Regions from separate parts of the Gardnerella sp. DNF01141 genome, predicted to be linked through region 2. Evidence: riboswitches for the same ligand, from Rfam matches in the RefSeq annotation. Region 2 holds a riboswitch; each other region holds the start of a gene.
What was found. A riboswitch is a leader RNA that binds a small molecule or an ion and turns the genes downstream of it on or off. The one in region 2 is predicted to bind thiamine pyrophosphate.
Positions count from the first base shown of each region.

Region 1: another riboswitch for thiamine pyrophosphate. It lies ahead of thiM (hydroxyethylthiazole kinase); the one in region 2 lies ahead of thiC (phosphomethylpyrimidine synthase ThiC).
Region 3: another riboswitch for thiamine pyrophosphate. It lies ahead of HXT35_RS00370 (ABC transporter permease); the one in region 2 lies ahead of thiC (phosphomethylpyrimidine synthase ThiC).

Region 1 is NZ_CP058391.1:668,954-673,483, reverse strand. Features, by position in the region: gene HXT35_RS02495 (PFL family protein) at 1-156, shown strand, start outside; gene thiM (hydroxyethylthiazole kinase) at 204-1,670, opposite strand; TPP riboswitch at 1,804-1,913, opposite strand; gene HXT35_RS02485 (hypothetical protein) at 2,326-3,153, shown strand; gene HXT35_RS02480 (PD-(D/E)XK nuclease family protein) at 3,199-4,530, shown strand, end outside.
Region 2 is NZ_CP058391.1:326,794-331,323, reverse strand. Features, by position in the region: gene thiC (phosphomethylpyrimidine synthase ThiC) at 1-1,874, opposite strand, end outside; TPP riboswitch at 1,872-1,975, opposite strand; gene HXT35_RS01250 (methionine ABC transporter permease) at 2,095-2,775, opposite strand; gene HXT35_RS01245 (methionine ABC transporter ATP-binding protein) at 2,777-3,577, opposite strand; gene HXT35_RS01240 (MetQ/NlpA family ABC transporter substrate-binding protein) at 3,733-4,530, opposite strand, start outside.
Region 3 is NZ_CP058391.1:110,214-114,743, forward strand. Features, by position in the region: gene mfd (transcription-repair coupling factor) at 1-575, shown strand, start outside; gene HXT35_RS00360 (ABC transporter ATP-binding protein) at 652-1,467, opposite strand; gene HXT35_RS00365 (ABC transporter substrate-binding protein) at 1,495-2,499, opposite strand; gene HXT35_RS00370 (ABC transporter permease) at 2,556-3,377, opposite strand; TPP riboswitch at 3,367-3,482, opposite strand; gene eno (phosphopyruvate hydratase) at 3,631-4,530, shown strand, end outside.

The DNA.
Region 1 (4,530 bases), 340 kb from region 2:
ATTATTCCGGTAGTTGGTAAGGGCGTGGGCGAGATGGCGAACTTCGGCGGTTTAATGGGGTATGCGCCTATTATTCCGGTGAATCAGACCAGTTGCGAAGCTTTCGTAACGCGAGGCGGGCGTATTCCGGCTCCAGTGCACAGCTTTAAGAATTAGTGATTACTCAGTAGTCACTGAGTAATCACTAAGTAATAACTAAGTAATTATTTAGTAATCACGCTTTTAAGCTCGCGCGCTACTTTTCCAGCATCCTCAGCGCACATAAGCGCCGATACAGTGCAAACTCCGTCAAGCTCAAGACCGCGAATAGGGAACACTGTGTTCTCGTGTATTCCGCCAATTGCTAATGTTTTTACGCCCATAGAGTGCGCAACTTTCGCAACTTCGTTCACTCCATCAACTCCCAGTGGAGGCACGTCATGAGCTTTCGTATGTGTTTCAAAAGCGGCACCAATTCCAATCACATCTGGCAGTGGAACGTCGTTTTCTTTGCACTCTAGGTAAGCTTTCTCCATCAAATCCGGTCTAGCGCAAGAAAGACCAACCATCCACTCAGCCGGCATCGACTTTCGCGCCTCAACGAACGGAGTATCTTTTTGCCCAACGTGCAAGTTGAAACCAAGATGAGCCGCGCAATCAACATGATCATCAATAAAAACAGGCACGTCTCCGTGACCGGAATCAATAAGCGCATGACGCAACTTTTTCGCCTTTGCTGAAATCTCATCATCGTCGGAATATTTATCGCGCAATTGCACAACTGTAACTCCGCCTTCAACCGACTCCACAGCCACTTCTTCTTCCGGACGATTTCCCATGCGTGGATCCGTTACCAAATACAGTGTCCAATCCACAGGCTCAACAGTGAACTCAATATTTGTCAAACTAAACATGTCGTTTACGCTAAGAGTGGAAAGCGCGTCCATCCACAGCGTGCGGAAAGTTCCGGGAGCTGTGGTTTGGCGAGCTGCCCAAGTTCCAGCAGCTGCTGCATGCACGTGCGCTGCAACAGTTGCTGCGAGCGGACGTTCCGGATTTGCACCAACGTACGCTGCAACAAGCGCTCCTAAAGCGCACCCCGTGCCAACAACTTTGGTCATAGCTTTGTTACCGCCTGTTACGCGGGCTAAACATCCGTGGCCGTAAATCGCATCTTTTTCGCCGGAAATAGCCACTACTGATCCGTATTTTTTAGCTATCTCGCGAGCGGCTTGAAGCGCATCGTTTACGTTATCGTGAGAATCTACGCCTTTTCCGTTACTTTCTTTGCCTGCAAGTGCCATGATTTCGGAAGCGTTTGCGCGAATTACAGTAGGGTGGTGCTTGATAATTTCGTGAATAAAGCGCGTGCGTGGAGCAAGTGCTGGCACGCCAATGCCAACCGGATCAAGCACCCATGGGGTATCGGCTTTTTCGCATCCTTCAACAGCTGCGCGCATGTACTCGGAAGTTTCTGGCTGATGGAACGTGCCTACGTTTATTAGCACGCCGGAGGCGATTTGTGCGAGTGCGTGAGCTTCTTCCGGATCTGTGACCATAATTGGCGAGGCGCCTGCGGCAAGCAGTGCGTTTGCGGTTATGTCTTGTACGATTACGTTCGTTATGCAGTGTGTAAGAGGCTGCTGTGCGCGTACGCGTTCGATGCATTGGCGAACGTCGTTAAGGAACATTCGGCGTCGCGCACGCACGGAAAATAGTGTGTCTACTTTTGCAGATGTTGCAGCTGGATTAGTAGTAGATGCGCAGTTTTTTGTTTCGTTTGCGCAGTTTGATTGCGAGCTGTTGTTTGCTTCTGCAGTGTTATTTATTGTCATAATGTTTCCCTTCGCTAGCACTATCTAGATCAGGTCCTACGGATGTAATCTCAGCGCCGCCCGCGATTTTGCGGCGATTGCGCACTCCGAACCATAGTTCGACTATATCGTTCGCATACTACTTAGTGACGTCGCAGTTGGCGTTCTGCATTAGTAATGCTCAATACCGTTTTTTCGTTACTCCTGCAGTTGGCGTTCTGCATTAGTAACGTATAACGTCGTTTTTTCGTTACTCCTGCAGTTGGCGCGCTGCGTTAGTAACGTATAACGTCGTTTTTTCGTTACTGGTGCAGTTGGCGCGCTGCATTAGTAACGGATAGACGCGTTTTTTGTTATTGGCGCAGTCGTCGCGCTGCGTTCGCGTAGTGATTGCACGTATCTACAAAAATCGCGCCGTATTTTTGCAACTTTTTCTACAGATTTTCGCCTTCCGGTAGTGTAAACATAAATATGGTAAGTAAGTAGTTTATAAGCATTACCTAATCGACATACGTTACGAAAGCGAGTTAACATGGCAAACAATTCCATTCTAGAGCAGCAAACCACAGCCGCTGCAAATCCTCTCGATGTGCGTGAATACGCCACGCGCACAGCAATTCGAGCAATCGCAATAATCGCGTCCGTTTACGGAATGGCAGCTTCGTTGCAAGGTCTTATGACTTTTACTTACTTTACAAATCTTTCTAATCTTATGATTTGTGTAGCTTTGGCTGGCTCTCTTGTGCTAGATACTACAGCTTTTATGCGCGCTCGCAGTTGCGCTACTAATTCTGCAGAATATGACACTTCTTCCGATTCTCAAGCGTCATTAGCGGTTTGGTTTGATTCAAAATCCAATGCTTGGTACGTTTTTAAATTCATGATGACAATCGCCATTGCGGTCACATTTACGCTTTATCTTTGCTTCTTAGCTCCTACGAATAAGCTAGGTTTTGTTGGTGCGTATATGAGCAACGGTTGCAGCAGTCTTTGTGTCCACGCAATTGCGCCGCTTCTTGCAATCGTAGATTTTATACTTTTTGACTATCGTTTCCGTTCAACCAGTGCACACATTTATTTTGCTACGATTCCGCCTTTGTCTTATGTTGCTTATGCTGCAATTCTTAGTGAGTTTGCGGGTGTGCGTTGGGGCGTTCACGCAATGCGTGCGCCTTACAATTTCCTTAATTATGGTGCTCCTGCAGGCTGGTTTGGTTTTGCTCCTCAGACTTTTAACGCCACTACTTTAGGTGTTGGAGTTGCTTATTTGCTTATTGTGTTTACGCTTATTTTTATTGGTGTAGGTCGCGTATTTCTTGCGTTGAAAGATGCGCGCGCTCGAGCTGTTTTGCAAAATTAGTTAAAACTTGCGCACCACTATTGCCCAATTGGTAGAATTGAGCGTATGTGTGAGGATTCTGCATTACAAGCGCTATTTGATGGCACGTTACGCAATTGTGCTGGGAATTTGACCAGTACGCTGCTGGTTTATGGCGCTCCAAATACTGGAAAAACGCAGTTTGCTGTGCGTGCAACAATTGCGGGATGCCAGCGTTGGCCTCATAGCATAACAGCAATGGCAGTGCAAAACAGAAATTTGGCTGCAAGTATTGACAATATTATTATTCGTTCTATTGGAGTAAGTGAGCAGTCGCGTCCGGTTGGAACGTTGGAATCGCTTGCTTTTCGTATTATTTCAGCTAATTGTAAGTTGCAGCATAAGCCTAATCCTAAGCTTCTTAATGGCGCTGAGCAGGATGCTCTTCTTCGCAAAGTTGTTCGCGAGCATATTGAGCATGTTTTTAGGGGAGACAATGGTGATTGCGATGTTTGCCAGCTTTTTCAGGATTATTTCGAGACTCCGCTTTGGGTTTCTCCTTTAACTGGCGTTGGAAATGATTATGATGCTTCGCTAAATTCTAAAGACTCAAGCGTCAGTGTTGAAACTAGCAGCGTTGAAAATAGCAATGTGGAAACAGGAAACGACGAAGATAGTAGTGTTGAAACTAGCAACGCATTTATGCATCAGCTTAGAGATATGCTTGCGCGTTTGGATGAGCTTGGAATCAACGATTCTTCCGACGAACAGTCTGTTTTAGATTCGCTTGATTTTGCAAAATCTACCGCAGAATCTGAAAATATTTTGCCAACTTCTTTGCTGGTTAACCGTCGCAGTACGCAGTGGCGTCTTGTTTTTGCGCTTAGATCTGAGTATCGCAAAATGCTTGCAGACACTTATAAAGGGTCGTTCCGTTTGGATGCTTCTGAGCTTTTGGTTGAAGGTTCGAAAGCTGCTCGCTTGCTTGGTGAATCGTCTAATTCGAATTCTTCAGAAATCCCAGATCTTCTTGTTGTTGATGATTATCAGGATATTACTCTTGCCGGTTTGAGTTTTGTGGAAACTTTGAGTAATCTCGGTACGCGTTTGGTTTTGATTGCCAATCCTGACGAGTCGGTGCAGACATTTAGAGGAGCGTACCCTGATTATGCGATTTCGGTTGCTTTGCGTGTGTTTAATGCAGCTGAGCAAACTCTGGAATATGCGATTTCTTCCGATTTTTCTGTTTCTTCTGCGGTAACTTCCGATTCTTCTTCAAATCAGATTCCAGCGCCTTCAATGCGTGATTTGCTTGCTGCTCGCGTTTCTCTTTCCTTGACTTCACAGTTAAGTACTGCTGTTGCGCTTCCAAATCGCCCTTGGAAAATGCCAAAATTTGCAGGGGCTTTACCGATTGAG
Region 2 (4,530 bases):
ATCTCACACAATTCTTCAAAGTGCGTGTACAAGAAGCTTTCTTGATGATGCTGTAAGCACCATTCAGCCATAATCGAGCCGCCTCGAGAAACAATGCCGGTTACGCGGTTTGCAGTAAGCGGCACGTAGCGAAGAAGCACGCCAGCGTGAATAGTCATGTAGTCAACGCCCTGCTCGCACTGCTCAATAACAGTGTCGCGGAAAAGCTCCCAGCTTAGCTTAGAAGCGTCATCCTCAACCTTTTCCAAAGCCTGGTACATTGGCACAGTGCCGATCGGCACAGGGGAGTTGCGCAAAATCCATTCGCGCGTCGTGTGAATATCGTTACCGGTGGAAAGATCCATAACGGTATCCGCACCCCACTTCGTTGCCCACGTAAGCTTTTCAACTTCTTCGTCAATAGAAGAAGTTACGGCAGAATTGCCCATGTTTGCGTTGAGCTTAGTTAAGAAGCGTGAGCCAATAATCATAGGCTCTGCCTCAGGATGGTTAATATTGCAAGGAATTACAGCGCGTCCTGCTGCAAGTTCGGAGCGAACAAGCTCTACGTCGCAATTTTCGCGTGTTGCAACGTACTGCATTTCTGGGGTTATGATTCCGTGGCGAGCGTACCACATTTGCGTAATCGGATGATCCGCGCCCTTCATTGGCTTATGAGTGCGACCACGCCATTCTTTAGAAGCCTTACCGCGTTTAATTGCGCGCTTTCCGTCGTCTTGAAGATTACGCCTGCGACCCTCATATTCCACAACGTCACCACGGTCACGAATCCAGTCAAGGCGAAGCGGAGCCAAGCCTTCCTTAGGATCGCACTTTGGACCTTCAGTATTGTAATCCTTAAAAGGCGGATTAGGGCCAACGCCAGGAGTGTCCGAAAGCTTAATCTCAGTGTATGGAACTTCCAAATCGTAAGAACCGTACTCGTATTCAAAATGAACTGGAGTAGTTTTGCGAATATGAGCCTTGTCTCGCTGAGTGCATCCGCGTGATGCAATATCTACGCGCTGCTGCTTAGCTAACTTTGCTGCTTCTTTTGCTTCTTTAGCGTTAATAAAAGTTGGTTTCTTTTCTGCAGTTTCGTTAGATTCGGAGTTTGAAGCTTTTTCGTCAACAACTACGCGCTTAGCGTAGCCGTGCTTGCTTTCTTGGCGCACCGACTTCCAGCTTTCAACAAAATCATGCATTGTTGATTCTGGAGTTTGCGAAGCATAAATCGGTTCTGTAACGAAGAAGCCTGCAGCTTTTGTGCGAGCAATCATAGATACGTCTTCAAGCTGAGTTCTTCCGCCAACCAAAACTGGGAAATCGCTTGCGGAGCAAATCGTATTAATTTTTGCTTCGTCCAGCGTTGTGTGATTTGCTTCCAGTTCGTAAGAGGCAGTAGAGTTTTCTTGCCCCTCTTCTGGGTTTCGCATTGCTTTTACGCAAATGTAGTCAATGCAACCATCTGGAAGCTCGTTAATAACCTTAACTAAGCTTTCTGTTTCAACTGTTAAACCAATAACAGCATCCTCGCCAAGCAAAGCGCGCGCCTCTCTAGGTTCCATGTCGCTTTGAGCTAAGTGAACGCCGTCAACTTTAATGCTTTGATTTCTAGCCTGCCAAGCAACATCAACTCGCTCGTCAATAACAAAAGTTACTGAATCACACTTGTTATTGTCTTCAATAATTTGCGCAATATCTCGAGCAATAGTTGTGATTTCTTTTGCGCTTTCATCGTTTGCGTGCAAACGAATCAACGTTGCTCCTGCGCGCAAAGCATCATCAACAATATCGGTAAGCGGACGATTATTACAAGCTTTTGGGTCTGCAATAAAGCAGGCGGTGAGATTGAACTGATCACGCATTGAGGCGTATGGATAATTCGAGGTCATACTAAAATCGTTGCTCCCTACGTTGTATTAACTAAACAGGTTCGAAGGGTTAGGTTTTGCCTATCTCAGCCTTCTAAAAGAAAGCACCCCTGCAAATGTCGAATTATCAGCCATTTTACACGATTACATGCACTTTTTATTAAAGGCATGTTGCGAAGACTTTGTTTTTGTAAAGTTTTCACAACATGCCTTAGTTTTACAAAGTTATAGTTTGTAAGTTTTAGCGCTCGTGGTGATTTATAGTGCGTGAAATAAAATCTCCCAAGCTTTGCACAATCTGCACAAGAATAATGCAGAGCACCACGGCAACCGTCATAACATCGTACTGGTAGCGCTGGTAGCCGTAACGTATTGCAATATCTCCAAGTCCGCCAGCTCCAACTGTTCCAGCCATTGCACTAAAACCAAAAAGCGTTATGAATGTAAGAGCAGCGCCGCGAATAAGCGAAGGCAAAGCTTCCCAAAGCAGCACTTTGCACACAATTTGAAGTTTGCTTGCTCCAAAGCTTTGTGCAGCCTCAATTAAGCTTCCGTCAACTTCTGCCAAAGACTGTTCAACAATTCGCGCCACAAACGGAGCTGCTGTAATAACAAGCGGCACAATAGCGCCTGGAACTCCAAGAGATGTGCCAACAAGTAGGCGAGTGAACGGAATTAAAGCAACAAGAAGAATAATAAACGGCACTGAGCGCACAATATTAACAATCCAGCCAATAACAGCGCTTAAAGTTGCGTTTGGGCAAATGCCCTTTTTGTCCGAAATAATAAGCAGCACACCAATTGGAAGGCCAATTGCATAAGCTAAAAGTGTTGCAACAGAAGTCATTACTAAAGTATCTTGCACGCCTTCAATTAGTAAATCGCCATAGTTATCAATAAATTGTGTAGCAGTTTCTAGCATTTTACTTCACCTCGCCTGCAAGTGTGTAGTTTTCGGTAAAACTCTTCTTATTTCTATGATTTTCTACTTTGTCGTCTGCAATAAGCGTGCGCAAAATATCGCTTTGTGGATTTGCGAAAAGTTCTGCAGTATCTCCTAATTCCACAATATTTCCGCCGTCAATCATTGCCACACGGTCGCAAATATTTCTAGCAACTGCCAACGAGTGCGTAATAATAACGAGTGTTACGTTAAGCTCGCGGTTAATTCGGCGCAATAAGTCAAGTATTTGAGCTGTTGTAGTGGAGTCGAGTGCGCTTGTAGCTTCGTCGCAAAGCATAATCGAAGGATTATTTGCCAAGGCTCGAGCGATTGCTACGCGCTGCTGTTGCCCGCCGGAAAGCTGGCTAGGGTAGCGGTCTGCAAGATTTTGCAAGCCAACTAAGTCAAGCAAATAGTGTGCGCGCTCTTCACGTTCTTTTTTTGGAGTGTGATTTAGTTCAAGCGGAAAAGTTACGTTTCGCAATACTGTTCGCTGCTGGAAAAGACTAAAGTTTTGGAAAATCATTCCAATATTCGCGCGAACTTTAGCAAGCTCTTTATCTTTTACTTCGCTAATATCGTTGCCGTCAATTATAACTTTTCCGGAAGTTGGTCTTTCAAGCAGATTCATGCAGCGCACTAATGAAGATTTACCGGCACCAGAAGAGCCAAGTATTCCGAATACTTCGCCAGATTCAATGGTGAGATTAATATCGTGCAATGCTTCATGCGCTTCGCTACCTTTTCCGTAGCTTTTATGAAGATGTTCAATCTGAATCATGCTTATTCCCTAACAGCTTATTATTCTTAGGATACTTTAGGTAAGTTCAATACTTAACTAAAATATCTACACTACGTATATTACAAACTAAAAAATACTAAAAATACTGCCGCAAAGCACACACCTTGCGGCAGTATGTGGCTACTTGTTATTCTTTAGAAAACTGGAAGCACAGCGCCCTTATAATTCTTGGTAATATAATCGCGAACCGCACTTGTTTTCAAAGCTTTAATCAAGGCTTTAATCTTAGCCAGCTTTTCTGAACCCTTCTTTACAACAATAATGTTTTCGTAAGTTTTAGCGGCAATGCCACCAACTTTTTCGGAAGTAAGAGGATCCTTAGTTGGGTTAAAACCAGCCTGAATAGCGTAGTTTCCGTTCATTGCAGCAAGATCAACATCCTTAATAGCTGTTGGAACTGCAGACGGGTCAAGCTCTTTGAACTTCAAATTCTTAGGATTGCTCGTAATGTCGTTAACTGTTGATTTTACATCCTTTGGATTCTTCAACTTAAGCAAGCCGGCATCCTGAAGAAGCAGAAGTGCGCGGGCCTCATTAGAAGGATCGTTTGGAACTGCAATAGTAGCGCCGTTAGCTAAATCCTTAATGGTTTTTGTCTTTCCCGGGTAAAGTCCAAATGGCTCAAAATGGATTCCTGCAATTGAAATCAGATGCGAGCCCTTTTCCTTATTGTAGTTGTCCAAGTATGGAAGATGCTGATAGTAGTTTGCGTCAACTTCGCCTTCTTCGGTTGCAGCATTTGGCTGAACGTAGTCGGTGAATTCCTTAACAACAAGCTTGTAACCTTCTTTTTTCAAAATTGGTTTCACAACATTGTTAAGAATTTCAGCATGTGGTGTTGGCGTTGCTGCTACGGTAATGGTTTTGTCGTTGCCGTTTGCGCCTTTAGCGCTTCCGCATCCGCTTAAAGCAAAAGTTGCGAGCGCTGCGAG
Region 3 (4,530 bases), 220 kb from region 2:
GAACTGGAAATCTTCTTGGTGATGAACAAAGTGGGCATATTGAGGGAGTCGGTTTTGATCTCTACGTTCGCATGGTTTCAGAAGCTGTTGAGAAGTATAAGGAACCAGAACGTGTTCAGCCTGTTTCGGTAACTATTGATTTACCTATTGAAGCTTCGATTCCGGTTGATTATATTGCTTCCGACAAGCTTCGTTTGGAAGTGTACCGTAAGCTTGCTTGCGCAAGTAATGATGACGATTTGAAGGATCTTCACGACGAGTTGTTGGATCGTTTTGGTGAGCCGCCTGAAGCGTTTGGCGCGCTGTGTGATGTTGCTCGCTTGCGTTTTAAGGCTCGAGAGCTTGGTATTACGCAAATTAGCTCTCAAGGAAAAACAGTGCGAGTTGTTGGCGTCGATCCAAAAGAGTCGTTGTGGATGCGTTTGCAAAGAATTTACCGCGGAGCAAAGTATCGTCCTCTTACTCATATGCTTATTATTCCAGCGCCTTTTGAATCTTCGCTTGGAACTAGCGCAATGAGTGAGCACGAAATACTTTCATGGGTGCGTCAACTTCTTGAAGATTTAGCTTGGTGAATTAGCTTGTGTTTATTTTATAAATAAAGGCGGCCGCTTATTTTGCAGTCGCCTTTATCAATTTTTTCGAGTTTACTTATTGTAACGCTTCTCTAAGCTCATCTTCTATTTCACTATGATTTATAGGACGATTTTGAGCATCAAGATTCTCGCGATTAATATGCCATTGCTTATAAATCTCACCATTTTTAATCATAAGAATTCGGTCAGAAAGTCTCACAGCTTCCGCAATATCGTGCGTAACCATAAGCGTGCTCCAGCCGTATTCAGATTGAAGCTTATTAAGCAAATCTTGCATATCGAATCTAGTAAGAGCATCCAAAGCACCAAAAGGCTCGTCAAGCAACAATAATTCAGGATTTCTAACTAAAGCTCTTGCTAAAGATACGCGCTGCTGCTGGCCGCCAGAAAGCTGAGATGGCCACTTGTTATCGTAGTCTTCAAGCTGCATTTGGCAAAGCGCTAAATGCGCAATATCCTTAAGCTCTTGCTTACTTGCTTCCATACCAAAAACAACATTTTTGCTCACAGAAAGCCAAGGTATTAATCTCGCATCCTGGAAACCAATAGCCTGACGACTTGTGGCGTAAATGCTGCCTTCGGTAGGAGTAAGAAGTCCTGAAATTATTTTCAAAAGCGTCGTTTTTCCGCAACCGGATCTACCAATAAGCGACACAAATTCGCCTTTTTTAATTCTCATCGTAATGTTTTTCAATACGAAAGAAGAATTAGTTGCAGAATCGTTTTCTGTATTTTTACTTTCTGAAGATGCGAAAGAAATACCAAGATTCTCCATACTAACGCAGTAATCACTATCGTTAATATTCGATTCGTAAGTAGATTCTTCCAAAACTTCAGCATTGTGACGCTTATGAAAAATGCTCTTAAACATAGTCGTATTTTAGTTAGGTAATAGCGTTTACTTGCTGCAGTCCATTACAGAATCATCCAAATTCTTTGGAGCCTGCTTAATCAAACCGTACTTAACGTATTCTTTAGCTTGAACTTTCATCATTTCCAAGCCTTTAGCGTCGATTGGTCTAATCGTTGGATTATCAAACTTTTCAATCTGCTTAATAATAGTGTCAGAAGCTCCAAGTTGCTTATAAGCGTTGCCAATAACATTCTTTTCCTTGTGAGACTTCTTTGCTTCGCGCACAAGAGCCTTATACATTTTCTTCACAAGCTCAGGATGCTTCTTAGCGAAGCTCTTGGAAACAATATGAATAGTAACGTTCATATTGCCATACTTCTTAGCGTTTACAAGCAACTTAGAACCAGGAGTAGTCATAGCTGCTGCAAGATTCTGGTCGAAGGAAGAAATTGCGTCAATCTGTCCAGAAGAGAAAGCAGCCTGGAAGTTTCGAGGATTCATCTCAACTTTATGAACTTTAGAAACGTCTAAACCGCTTTTATCAAAAGCGCGATGAAGCATGTAGTCGCCAGTGTCTCCATTGTGAATAATAGCAACTTTCTTTCCATACAAGTCTTTTAAGCTTTTTACGCCGCTTTTTGCAGATGCTACAATTCCCTGAGAATCACCATTATAGTATTCGAGTGCAAAAGCAACCCAAGGCTGACCTTCGGCAATAAGATCAATAAAACGGCCAGTTCCTGTAGTTGTTGCGTCTGCGCTACCGCTCATTACTGCAGTAAGTCCATCAACTGGAGTGTAAGGACCAGTGTAAGTGACTTTAGACTTTCCAAACTCTTCCTGCAAGAACTTTTCGTTCTTCAATGTAGTTAAATAGTTTGCTGTAGAAAGATAAGCAACACGCATAGTGCCAGTATCTTCTTTTGTAGAAGACGCGTTGCTTGAAGATTTCTGAGCGCTTCCGCATGAAGCTAGTGCAACTGCTGTGCAAAGAGCACACAATGCGCAAATAGCACGCTTGCTTGCGCTTTTTAATTTGAAATTAACCATAGTTGGCTCCTTTTTTGTGTTTATTATCTTGTGTTTCTTGTTTATTGTGTTTATTTTTAGGAAATTCTTCGTTCTGGCATGAATAAGTATTCGAAAATATTTGCCGTAATTTCGGATCCAAGACCTGCAATTGCGTACATAATTATGCAAGCCATCATCTGATCCGGCCTAAAGAATTGTTGCGCTCTCGAAAGAATATAGCCGATTCCAATAGAAGAATTAACTGTTTCGCAAGTAACTAAAGCAACCCATGCGACGGAAATAGAAAAACGCAATCCAGTCATAAAATTAGCAAGAGTTCCGCGCATAAAAATAGTGGTGAAAATAGTAGATTTTTTAATATGATAAGCCTTAGCTAGTTCAATAAGGCGAGGATCAATATTACGAACACCATCGCGAATATTTACATACATAGGGCCAAAAACGCCCACTGCAATAAGCATAATCTTCATAAGCTCATCAACGCCAAGAAAAATAATAAGAAGAGGAGCTAGAGCAGGGAACGGTATTGAACGTATCATGTGGCTAGGCTTGTTTATTATTGTTTCGCCTATTGCGCTTCCTCCAGAAAGAATTCCGGCAGGAAGTGCAAACGCAATACCCAAAAGAAGACCTGCAACAACCCTAAAAACGCTTATTGCAAGAGACGGCCACAGTATTCCCTCATTGTGTAAATCTACAAAAGCTTTAATAACTTCGAAAGGTGAAGGCAAAGCGCGGTTTTCAACAGGACCGAGTGTAATAATAAACCAGCAAAAAACTATAACTATTGTAGAAATCCAAGCGATAAAAGATTTTAATGGCTTATTTGCTTTTTTATTCGCTTGCTTCCTGTTTGCAATACACTCAGTTTTTCGCTCGCGAAAGTGGATATTCATCCGACATCCCTTCGATAGTACTAGCTATATCAGGTTCGACGGGTATATTCTCAGCAATATCCGCAAAATCATATGAATGCGCAAGTTGCACCCCGTGTCAGTTCGCTATTATGGCGCACGGGCATGGACAAAACGCACAAATTCGCGACACGTGAACGTTCTCGGCATAAACACTTGCAAATACAATGTAACGTCCATAAAACGCACTAGTCTTAAAAGAGTCATCACAACCCATAGGTATAAAGGAGTAGTTGTGGCAGCTATTGAAAGCGTATATGCACGCGAAATTTTGGATTCTCGTGGAAATCCTACTGTTCAGGTTTATTTGGAGACCGAAGATGGCGCTCAGGGTGTTGGTTTAGTGCCTTCTGGTGCTTCTACTGGTGAAGCAGAAGCTTGGGAGCGTCGCGATGGCGACAAGTCCCGTTATCAGGGCAAGGGTACGTTGGAAGCTGTTAAGGCTGTCAACGAAGTAATCGCTCCTAAGGTTATTGGCATGGATGCCACCGATCAGCGCGCTCTTGATGAAACAATGATTGAGCTTGACGGAACGCCAAACAAGGGCAAGCTTGGTGCTAACGCAATTCTCGGCGTTTCCCTCGCTGCTCTCTACGCTGCTGCTGAGTCTGCTCAGCTTCCGTTGTACCGCTACATCGGCGGTACCAATGGTCACATTCTTCCAGTTCCAAACATGAACATCATGAACGGTGGTGCTCACGCTGATTTTGCAACCGATATTCAGGAATACATGATTTCCCCTTACGGTTTCGCAACCTATAGCGATGCTTTGCGCGCTGGTGTTGAGGTTTATCACACCTTGAAGAACGTTTTGAAGAAGGAAGGCTTGGCTACTGGTCTTGGCGACGAAGGTGGCTTCGCTCCAAAGATGAAGTCCAATGAGGATTCCTTGAAGTACATCATGGATGCAATCGCAGCCGCAGGCTACGAGCCAGGCAAGCAGATTGGTATTTCTCTTGACGTTGCTTCTTCTGAGTTCTACAACAAGGAAACTGGTAAGTATCGTTTCGATGGCGAAGAGCGCGAATCTGCTTACATGCTTGATTACTACGAGAAGCTCATCAACGAGTATCCAATCGTTTCCATTGAAGATCCATTCCAGGAAGAAGGCTGGGATGATTGGGCAGAAATCACC